4 regions of the Fictibacillus marinisediminis genome follow, and region 2 is predicted to be linked to each of the others. Evidence: riboswitches for the same ligand, from Rfam matches in the RefSeq annotation. Region 2 holds a riboswitch; each other region holds the start of a gene.

Region 1 (3,442 bases), 490 kb from region 2:
ACGGTTCGGTTGGCGGCGAGATCACGAAGCGCCTCGTACAGATGGCTGAGCAACAGCTTTGAAAGAAAGTAGCTAGACATCACATCTTTTCAAGTTTTCATTGATATCAAAAAACCAGGAGGGATTCCCTCCTGGTTTTTATTTCGGCGTTCCTGGCTGAAAATATTCAATTCTCTCCCGGTCAGGGCCATAGAAGAAAATATACTGAGAACCATCCGGCAACGATGTCTCCTTATCTTCGACTAACAGAACGCTATGATTCTTCAGCTCCTGAATTTCTTTCGAGAGATCATCTACGGTAAACGCCACATGATTCACTTTTCCTTCTTCAGCCAGCTGTCTATTGTGGCCTCCTACCAGCTCAACCAGGATCTCCCCTTCCAGTCCCAAAAAAACTAGTTCGATTCCTGGCTTGGAGTGTTTCATTCGGTTGATTACATCCAAACCTATGATGTCACGGTAAAAGGAAATGGATTCTTCCAAGTTTTCAACCATAATTCCTATATGCTCAAGCTTTCTTACAGCCATACCAAACATCCCTTCCAATTTCGATTCATTCACCTGAAAATTTCATACTTGTCTTAAGTATAGTAGAAAGGGAGTTTATTGAACATAACAATTACTGGCCGCTTGGAACCGGACTTATTACCGCTAGTGCCTGCTCGAGATCATAGATAATATCATCAATCGTTTCAATGCCCACCGATAGCCTTACCATCTCAGGCGATACTCCTGCTCTAAGCTGCTCTTCCTCTGTCAGCTGCTGATGCGTAGTGCTTGCCGGATGGATAATCAAAGATTTGGAATCCCCAACGTTCGCCAAGTGAGAGAATAACTTCACACTTTCGATGAGCTTTCTTCCTTCTTCTACACCGCCTTTTACCCCGAAAGTGAGGATAGCACCAGCACCTTTAGGCAAATATTTCTGCGCCAGCTCATTAAACTTGTTATCTTCTAATCCAGGATAGTTCACCCAGTCGACAGCAGGATGTTCTTTTAGGTATTTCGCCACCTTCAGGGCATTTTCACTATGCCGTTCTACACGCAGTGCCAGCGTTTCTAACCCTTGAATAAAGAGGAAGGAGTTAAACGGCGATACGCAAGAACCGAGGTCTCTGAGCAATTGGACACGCGCCTTGATAATATAAGCCAGCGGTCCGACTGCTTCCGTATAAACGACGCCATTATAGCTTTCATCCGGCTCCGTAAGTCCCGGGAATTTGCCGTTCGTCCAATCAAACTTACCGGAATCTATGATTAATCCTCCAATCGATGTGCCGTGTCCGCCAATGAATTTTGTAGCGGAATGAACGACAATGTCTGCTCCATGCTCGATCGGACGGCAAAGATATGGTGTCGCAAACGTATTGTCTACGATAAGGGGAACACCTGCTTCATGAGCAATTTCTGCAATGGCCGAGATATCTGCCACGTCAATTTTCGGATTCCCGATCGTCTCGATGTAAACGGCTTTTGTCTTTTCAGTAATGGCATCACGGAAGGACTGAAGGTTATCCACATCTGCAAATTTAAAATTGATTCCGAGCTTCGGAAGTGTATTCGCAAACAAGTTATACGTTCCGCCATATAAAGAGCCAGACGCTACAATTTCGTCACCTGCTCCCGCTATGTTTAATATGGAATACGTAATCGCCGCCTGGCCGGATGCCACCGCCAGCGCTCCTACACCGCCTTCAAGCTTTGCAATCGTCTGTTCAAACGCATCCTGTGTCGGGTTCATGATTCTGCTGTAAATATTCCCAAACTCTTTTAAACCAAAAAGGTTGGCTGCGTGCTCCGTACTGTTGAACTGATAAGACGTTGTCTGGTAAATCGGAACCGCCCTCGCGCCTGTTGTCGGATCTACTTTCTGTCCCTCGTGCAATGAAACCGTCTCAAAACCATATTCTCTTTCTTCACTCATGTTCAATCTCTCCTTCTAAAATGTAGTGGTTTAAACAGAGGCAAGGATCTGAGTAAAATGTTAGCCAACAAGAAAAGCTGAAGTGCCCTACTAAGGTCCGACAAGCGCTGGAGTTCTTCTCAAGCAACACGTTTTTTGTGTTGAGGGAGAAGAACGAAGACGACTAGGATGAAAAGAAGATCTTCCTTTTCATCTATCGAGGACCTTAGCTGCATTGGGCACTGAAGCTGGACAATCAAAAAGACCTCTTCTAAAAGAAGAGGTCGCAGTTTTCACCGTCGGCTCTCATCTTTCAGAACATTTGCGTGTTCTGCTGAAATTAGCACCATGCATTTCTGCTGGTTGCCGGGTTTCATCGGGTCAGTCCCTCCACCTCTCTGGATAAGATACATCTGAATATTAAGTTATTTTGAATAATACTGAACTTTAATGTTGAAGTCAACCCTTTTTTCACGATAGGAGAGTGGCCAAGTTTTTGGCACGCTCCCCAGGGCCGATGTTCGAAACTTTGCATTTTTTATTTTCTGCTGCAGTCAGCAATACCTTAAAAACAGAGTTGATGGGATATGGAAAAAGAGAGCACCTTTGATGGAGCTTCCTGACGTCCTTCGTGCGTCAACAGATGGAAAGAATAAAGAGCGGATGATCGTAAAAATCCAATAAAAAATAACCCTATTGGCGGATCGGCCAGTAGGGTTTTATGCGTTTTTCTCTTCGGAAATCAAATATTTGCAATACGAGCCGCCTTTAGCAAGACACTCTGTGCGTTCCACATGGTCTGTACCGAGCATTCTCTGGAATAAAGAAAGCTCACATGAGCAGGCATGCTGATATTCATTTGCTACTTTGGCAATCGGGCAGTTGAATTCTTTTAATTCATACTGGCCGTCTTCTGTTTTTTCCCACTCGACCATATAGCCGGCTTCGTTTTGAATGTCGGCGAGTTCTGCCACCTTTTGCTCAAAGCTCTTATTCTCCATCCGTTTCTTATACTTATCATTTAAGCGGTTTTCCCGGCGGACAAACAATTCATGCACAGCTTTCTCACCGGCAATCTCCTGAATGTCTCTCATAAATTCAACGGTCAGCCCCGAATAGTTGCGCGGAAATTGTTCATCCGCTTCTTCGGAGAGCTGATACACATTCAGCGGCCGTCCCATGGCCTGGCGGACCAGGGTGGTTTCAACGAGCCTGTCTCTCTCTAATGTATTTAAGTGGCGCCTGACAGCCATCTCGGTAATCCCCAGGCGGCTGGCCATTTCAGTAACCGTCAATTTTCTATATCGCTTAAGCATATGAATGATTTCAGAACGGGTAGAGGTGTTATTAGCCATAGCCATTAACAATCACCTTCCTTACCCCTATCTTACAGCATTTGCAAGCAAAAGTACATTCTAAACAAAAATGTTTAGAAAGAGGGATCGCAGCTTTTACTTCTGATCCTCTTCAGGCAAAAATGCAGAAACAGGCCCCAATTCTTGTTCAATATAGCGTCTCACATCGGCAGGGAAACTTTCG
Region 2 (3,442 bases):
GCCATTCCTGAAGAGAACGCGAATCCCCGGCAGCCTCCCTCCAGGTTAGAGATCTGTTCCTCCAACGCTTCTCTAGTCGGATTGGCTGACCGGCTGTAGTCATATTTTCCGAAATGGTCGAGATCCTCCTGATGAAACGTTGATGAAAGATGCATTGGTACACTTACCGCACCGGTTATTGGATCCGTCTTATGCTTATGATGCAGCAATTTGGTTTGAAAGTTATAACAGGAATAGTCACTCATGGGGGATTGCCTCCTTCTGAACGATTTGGAGTGCTTGCGATAAGTCATCTATCAGGTCCTTTTCATCCTCAATTCCAACAGACAGCCTCACGAGACGATTGCACACACCTCGCTTGATGCGAATGTCATCCGGAATATCGGCATGTGTCTGAGTAGCCGGATAGGTGACGAAGCTTTCGACGCCTCCCAGGCTTTCCGCAAATGTGATCAGTGAAACAGCCTTCAGAAAGCCAGGCACCCACTCTTCTTTACGAAGGCGAAAGGAGATCATTCCTCCTCTTCCCGGATAAAGCACATCAGCAATGGCTTCATGTTCTTGGAGAAATCCAACAACCGCCTTTGCGTTTTCTTCATGCTTTTTCATCCTTAATGCCAAGGTTTTCATGCCTCTCATCAACAGCCAGGCATCAAACGGACTTAGCACAGCTCCCGAGGCATTATGATAATAGGACAGCTCTTCACAAAGTTTTTTTCCTTTGGCAGCGACAAGCCCTGCGAGTACATCGTTGTGACCGCCCAAATACTTGGTTGCACTGTGAATGACGATATCTGCTCCAAGCTCGATCGGCTTTTGCAGCAAAGGTGTATAGAACGTATTGTCAACAATGACCAAGAGATCATGTTCCCTTCCGATAGCCGTAATGGCTTGTATATCACAGGTTTCCATTAAGGGATTTGTCGGAGTTTCAAGAAATATCGCTTTTGTCTTAGCTGTGATCGCCTGCTCGATTTCAAGTGTATTGGCCGTATCTACGTATTTACAGGACAGACCCCATTTTTTGTAGCCTTCTTCCAATAACCGATAGGTCCCGCCGTATAAATCGCTCGATACGATCCATTCATCCCCCGCTTGAAAAAGGGAAAGGATCGTGGCGATCGCGGACATTCCTGAACTGCACGCAAAGCCCTGGTCTGCTCCTTCGAGATCCGCTATTGCCTGTTCCAGCAGCTGACGTGTCGGATTGCCGGTGCGTATATAATCATATCCGCTTGATTCTCCTATTCCGGTATGGCGATAAGCCGTGGAAAAATAGACGGGCGGATTTACTGATCCTGTACGGTCTTCACTTCGGTTGCCGATCTGGGCAAGCTTTGTTTCCGTTTTATACATGGAGATCCTCCTAATAAATAAAATAAAAAAAGCCTTCTAAGAAGAAGACTTTTGAAAAATATCAATTGTCGTTCCTCTTATCTTTCAAGTTCATTAACGAACTTGATGGACTTAGCACCTTTTCAGCCATCTGCGGCTGAAGGTTGCTGAGGTGTCATCGGGCCATTCCCTCTACCTCTCTTGATAAGAAAACAAATCACGTATCAAATTGTACTTTATACTCTACAATAATATTCTGAATGTTTCAATAGGTATTTCAAAAAACATGCTTTTTTAAAATTTCAATTAACCTTTGTTACATTACCAGCTGTATTGGTAAGGTACTCGAAAGTTAAGATTCGGGACGTACTTTAGTAAAAGGGCTAACTCTTCTGATAAACGATGAGTTAGCTTTTTTCTTTTTTTGTTTTCTCAATCAGCCCCTACCTTTATTACATTTTCACCTGATGATTTTAGTCCTGTATTTAAAGAGGTTTTCAGAGAACATTGGTTCCATTTACCATATTCGCAGGCAAATAGTCGGTTTAACGCGCAAAATTAAGCAATTAATAGCTTTTAACCTAAATCTCCTGAGTAAAATTGAAACGTTTTTATCAGTTTAAAAAAATATCAGGCATGGTAATATTTATTAAAAACTACTAATTAAGGGAGTCTGACAGTTGATAGTTGAAACAGATAAATACTATATGCCTGGTAAAAATCGTGTCATTTTGCTGCCTGCCGTTTGGAGAGAGGAATTTAACATAACAGAAAATGACCTCCTGACTGTATGTAAAAAAGACGACTTAATCATCATTCAGGCCAATACCATAAACGAAGTAAAGGGAGCCAAATATATAAAGATTAATAAAAAAGGAGTGATAACCATTCCGAAATCTATAGATGAACAGCTGGATATTCGATTACATCAACTGTTCATTAATTCAAAATACTGTTCCTTTTTTATTGCACCTGTAAAATAGAATAGCCTTTTTTCTTCGTTTTGAATGAAAGCGAAGAAAATGAAACATGCTATCACCAAATTCATAAATTTGGTGATAGCATGTTGGCCTCTTATCTTCTTTATATGGTTCTGCCTTGGTTGGCAGGTGTATTTCTTTTAAATAAGTACTGTAAACTCGTGTTATTGGTCGCCCCCTTCACACTAGTAAAAAGAATGATTTACTTCTGATCTTTCTTTTCTCAATCGGAACAACTGGATTAGAGTATCTATCCCTGCTTAATCACCAGCTTGTATACCATAATGGGTGGACAGTTTACTGGACATTTTGTTCCTATTTTATTACTTATTTCTTGGTTTATGCCTATTACAGGATCGTCAATAAACCTGTCACGCTCCAATAAAAATGGAGATACGTAAGCTACCTTCCGTATCTCCATTTGCATTTTAATAGCTAATGAATCTGATCTATTCCGGCATTAACCTTGTTGAAACTCCAATGCGGTTCCATGCATTGATGGTTACGATTTGCATGATGATTTCCGCTATTTGTTTTTCCTCAAAATGTTCCGCTACTTCCCTATATACTTCATCTGGAACATGGGAGTCAGCTACGAGTGTGATCGATTCTGTCAGCGCAAGCACTGCTCGTTCTTCAGGAGAAAAGAACGGAGTCTCCCGCCAGCCATTCAAAGCATAGATACGCTGTTCGGTCTCCCCCATTTTACGTGCATCTTTCGTATGCATATCAATACAATAGGCACAGCCGTTGACTTGGGAGGCACGTATTTTGATTAATTCTTTAAGCTTTTTATCCAAACTCGTTGAAATGACGTATTTTTCAAGGTTCAACATTGCCTCATAACCTCCTGGATTGACCTTTCCCATTAAAAATCTTGTTTCCATGCTCAATTCCTCCTTAATTTGCAATCACTAATAAGACAATTAACTCCCTCGTTTTGTGACAAAAATTAAAGAGTAATTAAAATTTATTCATACATCAAGCAGGGAGTAGTTGAAATGGCGGTGCAAAACAATATTGCCGGTTTCGTGACTTGGTTCCGTCAACATTGGGATATTTAATCAAAAAACAAGGCCACTCCCTTTCGGAGCTGGCCTTGTTTCACTTTTACTTAATCTCTTTTA
Region 3 (3,442 bases), 1.6 Mb from region 2:
CCGCGCATCCATAATCAGATATCCAATCCCTTCACTCGATCCCATCAGTTCAGCTGCTACCAAAGCCAGCCAAGCCGCTCCTAATGACAGCCGTAAACCGAGCAGGATATTTGGTAGTGCAGCAGGAAGAATGAGTTTTGTGATCTGTTTCCATTTGCTGAATTCAAGCACCTTCGCTACATCAAACAGTTTAGAGTCCACACCGCGTATCCCTAAGAACGCATTCACATATAGCGGAAAGAACGCAGATTTTGAGATCAGCAATATTTTTGACAGCTCACCAAAGCCAAACCAGAGAATGAATAACGGTATTACAGCTAACGATGGAATTGTCCGCAGCATCTGAAACGTAGGATCAAGTGATTGCTCTGTTTTGCTCGAGAAACCGACGGCCAGCCCGGCCAAAAGCCCAAGTCCCCCGCCAATTAAAAATCCTGTAAGCGCCCGGAACAAGCTGATTTTAAAATGTGTGAATAATTCCCCGGTACGAATCAATTCTTTAAATGCGATAAGGATTTCACTCGGCCTCGGCAGCAAGGTGGCAGAAATCAGCCCGTAAGCACCTGCCAGTTCCCAAACAATGATGATAAAAACCGGGAGTGCCAATCCTCTTGCCAAATGGGATTGGAATGGGTTTTTGCTCTGTTTTTTTGTTGCTGATTCCTTGATGCTTTGTTTACGCTCTACAGTCGTTCTTGTTAATACTCCAGTCTGATTGCTCATCACTTCATCTCCTTTGCATCGTTATCGGACGGCTGCAGTTTTCTCGAATTCCTCTACTTTTTCAAATTCACTCAACACACGCTGACGTATTTCCTGGAAGGCAGGATCTGTTTTTCTTCGGGGATGATTCAGCTCAATCGGTATCACTTCCCGAATCGTGCCGGGCCGGGGATTCATGATCACGACTCGGCTGGCAAGATAGATGGCCTCATCGATGTCGTGAGTCACAAAGATCATAGTCGTCCGGTTTTTCTGCCAGATATCGAGCAGCACCTCTTGCATATGTGACCGGGTAAAGGCATCCAACGCTCCAAATGGTTCATCCAGGAGGAGAACCTTAGGATTTCTGAGCAGGGCTCTTGCGATGGATACCCGCTGAGCCATTCCTCCCGACAGCTCTTTTGGATAGGCATTTTCAAAACCCTCCAGCCGGACCAAGTTAATCAGCTCTCGTACTCTTCCTTGTGTAGCATTTTCTTTCACAGGCAAGTTGGCCGCAATATTTTTTTCCACTGTCAGCCAGGGAAACAACCTGGGTTCTTGAAAAATAAATCCTTTATCAATACTTGGTCCTGAAACTTTTTGGTTATCCAGTAATACAGAGCCCTCATGGCTTGTATCCAATCCAGCAATTATTTTTAATAAGGTACTTTTCCCGCAGCCGCTCGGGCCGATCACCGTGATAAATTCTCCTTGATTCACATTGAGATCAATTTGTTCAAGTGCTTTTGTCACGCCTTTTCCCGTCTCAAAACTCCGATCGAGTTTACTAATTTGCAGTAAAGTCATTACGATCTCCCTTCTTCATTTCGTTTTGGCAAAAAGAAAACAACCGGAAACCTCCTTTTTAGGAAGCCTCCGGTTGTCCGGTCGACGTATCGTTTTGAACAATTGCAGCGAATAAAATTCCCCCTTTCAAATGAAAACAGGTCCAGGAACGAAAGAAAACCAAAGGCCATGTCTGCTAATGTCAAGACACGGCCTTTGGTTTACCAATCAGCTGTACGATATTTTTTTACTCACACATAAAAAACTTCCCCTTACCTGTCATGGACGTGTAAGGGGAAGTATAATTCATGTTCCGCCTTCCTTATCGTCCAAGCTGCTGCTTGTTGGATTTGGCACAGTTCTCTGAAAGAGTCCGCTGCCGAGGTTTCATGGGGCCAATTCCCTCCACCTCTCATAATAAGAAACGATTATGTAGTTTTTTTAAATCATATAAATCTCATCGGATTAATTGTTATTAAAACAGGTATGGAATGGAAAGTCAATAACTTTTTCGAAAAATCTAAAAAGTGCTTGGCTCTGCCAATATATTGAGCGATCCCCTGCACATAAAACGATACATCCTTCAACATACTAATTGTTGGGAGGTTGTTCTTTATGTTACTTTCATGGTTAACCGGTATGCTGCTGGCCGTACAGCCCGTCAGTACGCCGGCGAGTATATCATTGATGCAGCAAGGCCAAACCATCGCAATTATCGATCGAAAAGATTTTATGATTCCGCTTCCGGGTACACCAATGATCGATAGTGAAAAACTCGAGTTGTTCACGTTAAAATTGGAAAGACAGGTCTACCGTCCGCCTATTAATGCAAAGATCAACGAATCTGGAGGCATCATGCCTGGAGAAAACGGATCCATGCTTTATAAGAAAGCGTTTAAAGAACAGTTTTATGCCAATTTCTTCAGCAAGGGACCTGCTAAACTTGAAATCCCTCAATTAACCGTACATCCCAGGGTTGACAGTGAGCTGCTCGGAAATATCAGGACCAATCACCTTGCTCAGTATGTTACCTATTTCAACCGTTCTCATTCATCCAGGACCCATAATATTTCACTTGCCGCAAAAGCGATTGATAATCAAGTCGTGTTTCCTGGAGAGACCTTTTCCTTTAACGGGGTCGTAGGCAGACGGACTACTGACAAAGGGTACATGCGTGCACCTGTTATTGTTCGTGGAGAGCTTTCAGAAGGAGTCGGCGGAGGAATCTGCCAGGTCTCCTCTACTCTTTTTAATGCCGTGGACCGGGCTGGACTTCATATTGTGCAGCGTTTTTCACACAGCCGAAGTGTACCTTATGTTCCAAAAGGCAGGGATGCGACCGTCAGCTGGTACGGGCCTGATTTCCGTTTTCAAAACCGTTATAACCAGCCGATCCTGATCCGGGCCAAAACCTATGGAGGGAGCATGATGGTGATGATTTCATCTTCTGATGTCATACATGTTCCTTCGAAAAAGCCCTGATATCAGGTTCGGTCAGTAATTGTGTCAACATTGTTAACCATTGAGCAAACCCATTCCAATTTCATAATTACGGTGATAGAATAAACGAGGATTTGATCATCTTGGAGAGAAGTGATGACATGAAAAGTCTTCCGTTTTTCTATATGCTGTTCTTAATCAATGGATTGCTGCTTGCCGGTGGATTAGTAAGTCCGACTTACCTTGTTGTAGCCCGCTGGAGCATGATCTTCTTTAATATAACGGCCCTTGCTGCTCTTATTTATTTCAAAGAACATGGCAAGGGAGCAAGATGGAGCAAAGTTTCTTCCCGAGGCCGTCTTGTATGGTGGGGAGCTTTCTTGTTCAATGTTGTTTCTGCAGCGAATGAAGTGCTTCATTCCGGACTGTTTCAATAATCAATCATTAACCTTTACAGCTCAGCGTAATGCTGAGCTTTTTTATTTTCCTTAAATACCTTTGAGCCACGCTG
Region 4 (3,442 bases), 2.2 Mb from region 2:
GGCTTGCCACTTCTTCTTCGATTTTTTTTGATCCGTCTTCCATAAGCTCGAAGGTAATGTGGGGATATCTGTCATGAAAACTGCCGATCAATTTTGGAAAAAGGCGGGGATCAAAAATCGGAGGAAGCCCAATCCGAATATGCCCTTTTTTTAATCCGAGCAGGTTGTCCAGCTCCATCTCCAGATTGTTGAATGCTTTATCGACCAGCTTGGCCTGGTCAAATATGGTCTGGCCGGCATCCGTAAGTGTCAGTCCCTTTCGTGAGCGGTCAAAAAGGACAACCCCAAGCTCATCCTCCAGATTCTTGATCATTTTGCTGATGGTTGGCTGGGTGATGAAAAGGGCATCAGCCGCCCGTGTAAAGCTGTTATATTTTGCCACTTCAATAAAATACTGTAATTGTTTAATATCCACGAATGCACCTGCTTGCCGCATGAACGGCGTTATTTTTCTGTAGTTTATCACGATTGCAGAATAAAAACCAAAATAGGGCGAATATGCATATACTGTTTTATTGAGAGTGGGAAGGCTGGGATGGCAGATGTACAGACAGCGGCAGGTTGTGGATGTGAAAAGGGGAAATGTGGCGGGCGACGGTTCCATTGATACGGTGTATCTTACTGCTGAAAAAACAGCGGATAGTCCATACTGGGTGAACATTGCGGCCGTCGTTCAGGACGGAGGGACCAACCAGTATGTGCAACTCCCTCTTAAAGAAAACTCAGGGTACAATCCTACCCTTTTTCTCGGGGATTTTACAGGAGATAAGGTAGAAGACATCATGGTCGTTATGGATACGGGAGGCAGCGGCGGCATGATCAATGCCTATGTATTTGCCTACAGAGGAGGGCAGTTCGGGCCGCTTTTTGACTCTGGTGTATTCAGTGACCAATTGAAGTACAGGGTTTTTTATCTGGACCAATATAAAGCACAGGTGAACAGCTACAGCCTGAAGCAAAAATTTATCATCGATTTGAGTACGAAGGACAAGGAATACTTGTCTGAGATTTACTACCCGAATGGAAAATTAAAGGCTCCCATACAAGGATTTGTCTCACCTTTAAGCGGTCTTTACCCGGTGGACTTTGACCGAAATGGCGTGTATGAACTGCTGGCTTACCAAAACATCGCCGGCCGATATAACGCTGACCGCCTTGGCTATGTCCAGACTACCCTGAAGTGGAATGGCAGTGAGTTTGGTGCGGAGATGCAGAACGTTGCGATCTTTGGCGGGGATATCCGAGGATAAGCCTGGTGGATTAACCTCTCGTTGTGGAGAGGTTTTTTATATGATAAAAAAACCATTGACTTTCTCCCTTTTGCAGATTAAAGTAATAACTATATTTTCTAAAAATTAAATATTCATTCTCTTATCAAGAGTGGCAGAGGGACTGGCCCTATGACGCCCAGCAACCGTTCCGTAATGGAATTGGTGCTAATTCCAGCAAAACAGCATGTCTGTTTTGAGAGATAAGAGAGGACGAATCCGTTATACATATGCGATGAAACCTCTCTTTTTCCAGAGAGGTTTTTTTACGTGGTGGGGCTTATTTCGCTGGTCCCGTGCCCCCTTGAGAAGAGAGATATACAAAAAAGGGAGTTGGGGAAATGAAACGATTCATCAATTGCGCGGCAATCTCCGCGGTCGCTTTATCACTTTTATTAACAGGCTGTTCATCCGGAAGCAATACCGCTTCATCAGCTGGCAAACATGAAAAGGTCTCGTTCGATAACGTGCCAAAGCGGTTTGCCAAAGGGCAGGGAGCCCGAATCAAGGTTATCCGTAAAATCGGCGGTGATGATCATACAGCTCAATTTTTAGCAGGTGCTAAAGCGGAAGGGGAGGCACTTGGTTTTACCGTTGATACCTACACAGCAAACGGTGATACCGCCAAGTTCCATGATGCGATTGCCCAGGCGGCTGATGAGAATTACGACGGTTTTATCATCTCTCACGGTGATGATGCGGCTACCATAAACGATATTAAGAAACTGCGGGAAAAAGGAAAGAACGTGGTGACGTTTGATTCCAATCCGGACCTCGCGAAAGTAGGCGGTGTCACACTTACGTCTCAGGACGATGAAGCCCTTGCCAAGCTGGCTCTCGATCAGCTCGTTAAAGAGAACAAAGGAAAAGCCAACATCGTTTATCTTTGGGTAGACGGGTTCCCGCCGATGGTGCGACGCAACGCCGTCTTTAAAGAAACATTGAAGAATAACCCGGGAATCAAGGAAGTAGAGCGCTTTGGCGTTGCTTCTGCAGATACGTCGGTCCAGACGCAAAATGCGGTGACGGCCATGCTGAACAAACATAAAAGAGGCGAGATTGATGCCATTTTTGCCACATGGGATGCCTTTGCGATCGGGGCTGCACGTGCGATTAAAGAAGCGGGACGCAATGAAATCAAAATTTACGGTATCGACGTCTCCAATGCAGACCTTCAAGAAATCCAGAAAAAGAACAGCTCTTGGAAATACACAGCAGCTGTGGATCCTAAGCTCATCGGGGCAGTGGATATGAGAATTCTTGCTAAAAAGCTTGCGGGTGAAAAAACACCTCAAAAATATGATTTGAAAGCTTCACTTGTTTCACAAAAGGATCTGCAAAAATCAAACGAGGGTGTGAACATGGTCAACCTGTCCAAGGAAATTAAAGGCTGGGGCCAGTCTGATGCATTTGAGGAAGATTGGATGAAGACACTTAAGGATCACTACCAAAAATAACTGAAACTCTCAGGAAAAGAATGGGACTTGAATAGCCTAATAAATTGAACCGCACAAGAAAAAGCGAGCTCTTTTTCTTGAGTTCAATTTTCGGCTATTCAATTTTACAATTGCTGGCTCATACTACACCAGCAGTCCCATTTCATAAATGTAAAGTAAAAGATTTGAGGGTCTCTTGCACACATCAGTATGTGATGTATGTAAGAAAGCTAATCAAAATGAAATTTTATTTATGCAAAATGAAAACGCACACTCTCTTTTTAAAGTTAAGAGAGTGTTTGCTTTGAGGGAAGGGGAGAAGCAGATGGCTCTGTTGGAGATGAAGGATATAAGTATTGAGTTTCCGGGTGTAAAAGCGTTGAATCGTGTAAGCTTTGCCAGTGAAACCGGCCGGGTTCATGCGCTGATCGGAGCGAACGGGGCTGGGAAGTCGACCCTCATGAAGATTCTGTCGGGAGCCTACAATCATTACACGGGCGAGATTCATTTGGACGGAAAAAAAGCGGCCATCACTTTGCCGAGAGATGCCCTGGACGAAGGAATTCAAATCGTCCATCAAGAGGTTGACATCGCACTGATCCCGTATTTAACCGTTGGTGAAAATATTCTGCTGCATGATCTGATCAACGAGATGGGTAAAAAGCAGCTTGTAAGATGGAAACAGCTGCATAAGAAGGCATCGCAAATTTTAGAAGAGATGAACATTAACGTTTCTTC

Evidence for each region. A riboswitch is a leader RNA that binds a small molecule or an ion and turns the genes downstream of it on or off. The one in region 2 is predicted to bind S-adenosylmethionine.
Region 1: linked by a shared signal. The riboswitch ahead of LCY76_RS17295 (homocysteine synthase) and the one ahead of LCY76_RS14700 (methionine biosynthesis PLP-dependent protein) in region 2 are both predicted to bind S-adenosylmethionine.
Region 3: linked by a shared signal. The riboswitch ahead of LCY76_RS06145 (ABC transporter ATP-binding protein) and the one ahead of LCY76_RS14700 (methionine biosynthesis PLP-dependent protein) in region 2 are both predicted to bind S-adenosylmethionine.
Region 4: linked by a shared signal. The riboswitch ahead of LCY76_RS03055 (sugar ABC transporter substrate-binding protein) and the one ahead of LCY76_RS14700 (methionine biosynthesis PLP-dependent protein) in region 2 are both predicted to bind S-adenosylmethionine.

The regions. Positions count from the first base shown of each region.
Region 1 covers NZ_JAIWJX010000002.1:3,237,322-3,240,763, forward strand. Annotated here, with positions in the region: gene LCY76_RS17285 (alpha/beta-type small acid-soluble spore protein) at 1-62, shown strand, start outside; gene LCY76_RS17290 (VOC family protein) at 139-528, opposite strand; gene LCY76_RS17295 (homocysteine synthase) at 620-1,924, opposite strand; SAM riboswitch class I at 2,207-2,312, opposite strand; gene LCY76_RS17300 (helix-turn-helix transcriptional regulator) at 2,623-3,264, opposite strand; gene LCY76_RS17305 (DUF86 domain-containing protein) at 3,355-3,442, opposite strand, start outside.
Region 2 covers NZ_JAIWJX010000002.1:2,747,410-2,750,851, forward strand. Annotated here, with positions in the region: gene metC (cystathionine beta-lyase) at 1-245, opposite strand, end outside; gene LCY76_RS14700 (methionine biosynthesis PLP-dependent protein) at 238-1,356, opposite strand; SAM riboswitch class I at 1,431-1,546, opposite strand; gene LCY76_RS14705 (hypothetical protein) at 2,016-2,318, shown strand; gene LCY76_RS14710 (carboxymuconolactone decarboxylase family protein) at 2,765-3,202, opposite strand; gene LCY76_RS14715 (CsbD family protein) at 3,430-3,442, opposite strand, start outside.
Region 3 covers NZ_JAIWJX010000002.1:1,109,155-1,112,596, reverse strand. Annotated here, with positions in the region: gene LCY76_RS06150 (ABC transporter permease) at 1-723, opposite strand, end outside; gene LCY76_RS06145 (ABC transporter ATP-binding protein) at 745-1,512, opposite strand; SAM riboswitch class I at 1,811-1,915, opposite strand; gene LCY76_RS06140 (VanW family protein) at 2,107-2,973, shown strand; gene LCY76_RS06135 (hypothetical protein) at 3,075-3,368, shown strand; gene LCY76_RS06130 (NUDIX domain-containing protein) at 3,420-3,442, opposite strand, start outside.
Region 4 covers NZ_JAIWJX010000002.1:538,629-542,070, forward strand. Annotated here, with positions in the region: gene cidR (cidABC operon transcriptional activator CidR) at 1-415, opposite strand, end outside; gene LCY76_RS03050 (hypothetical protein) at 543-1,250, shown strand; SAM riboswitch class I at 1,369-1,478, shown strand; gene LCY76_RS03055 (sugar ABC transporter substrate-binding protein) at 1,610-2,725, shown strand; gene LCY76_RS03060 (sugar ABC transporter ATP-binding protein) at 3,030-3,442, shown strand, end outside.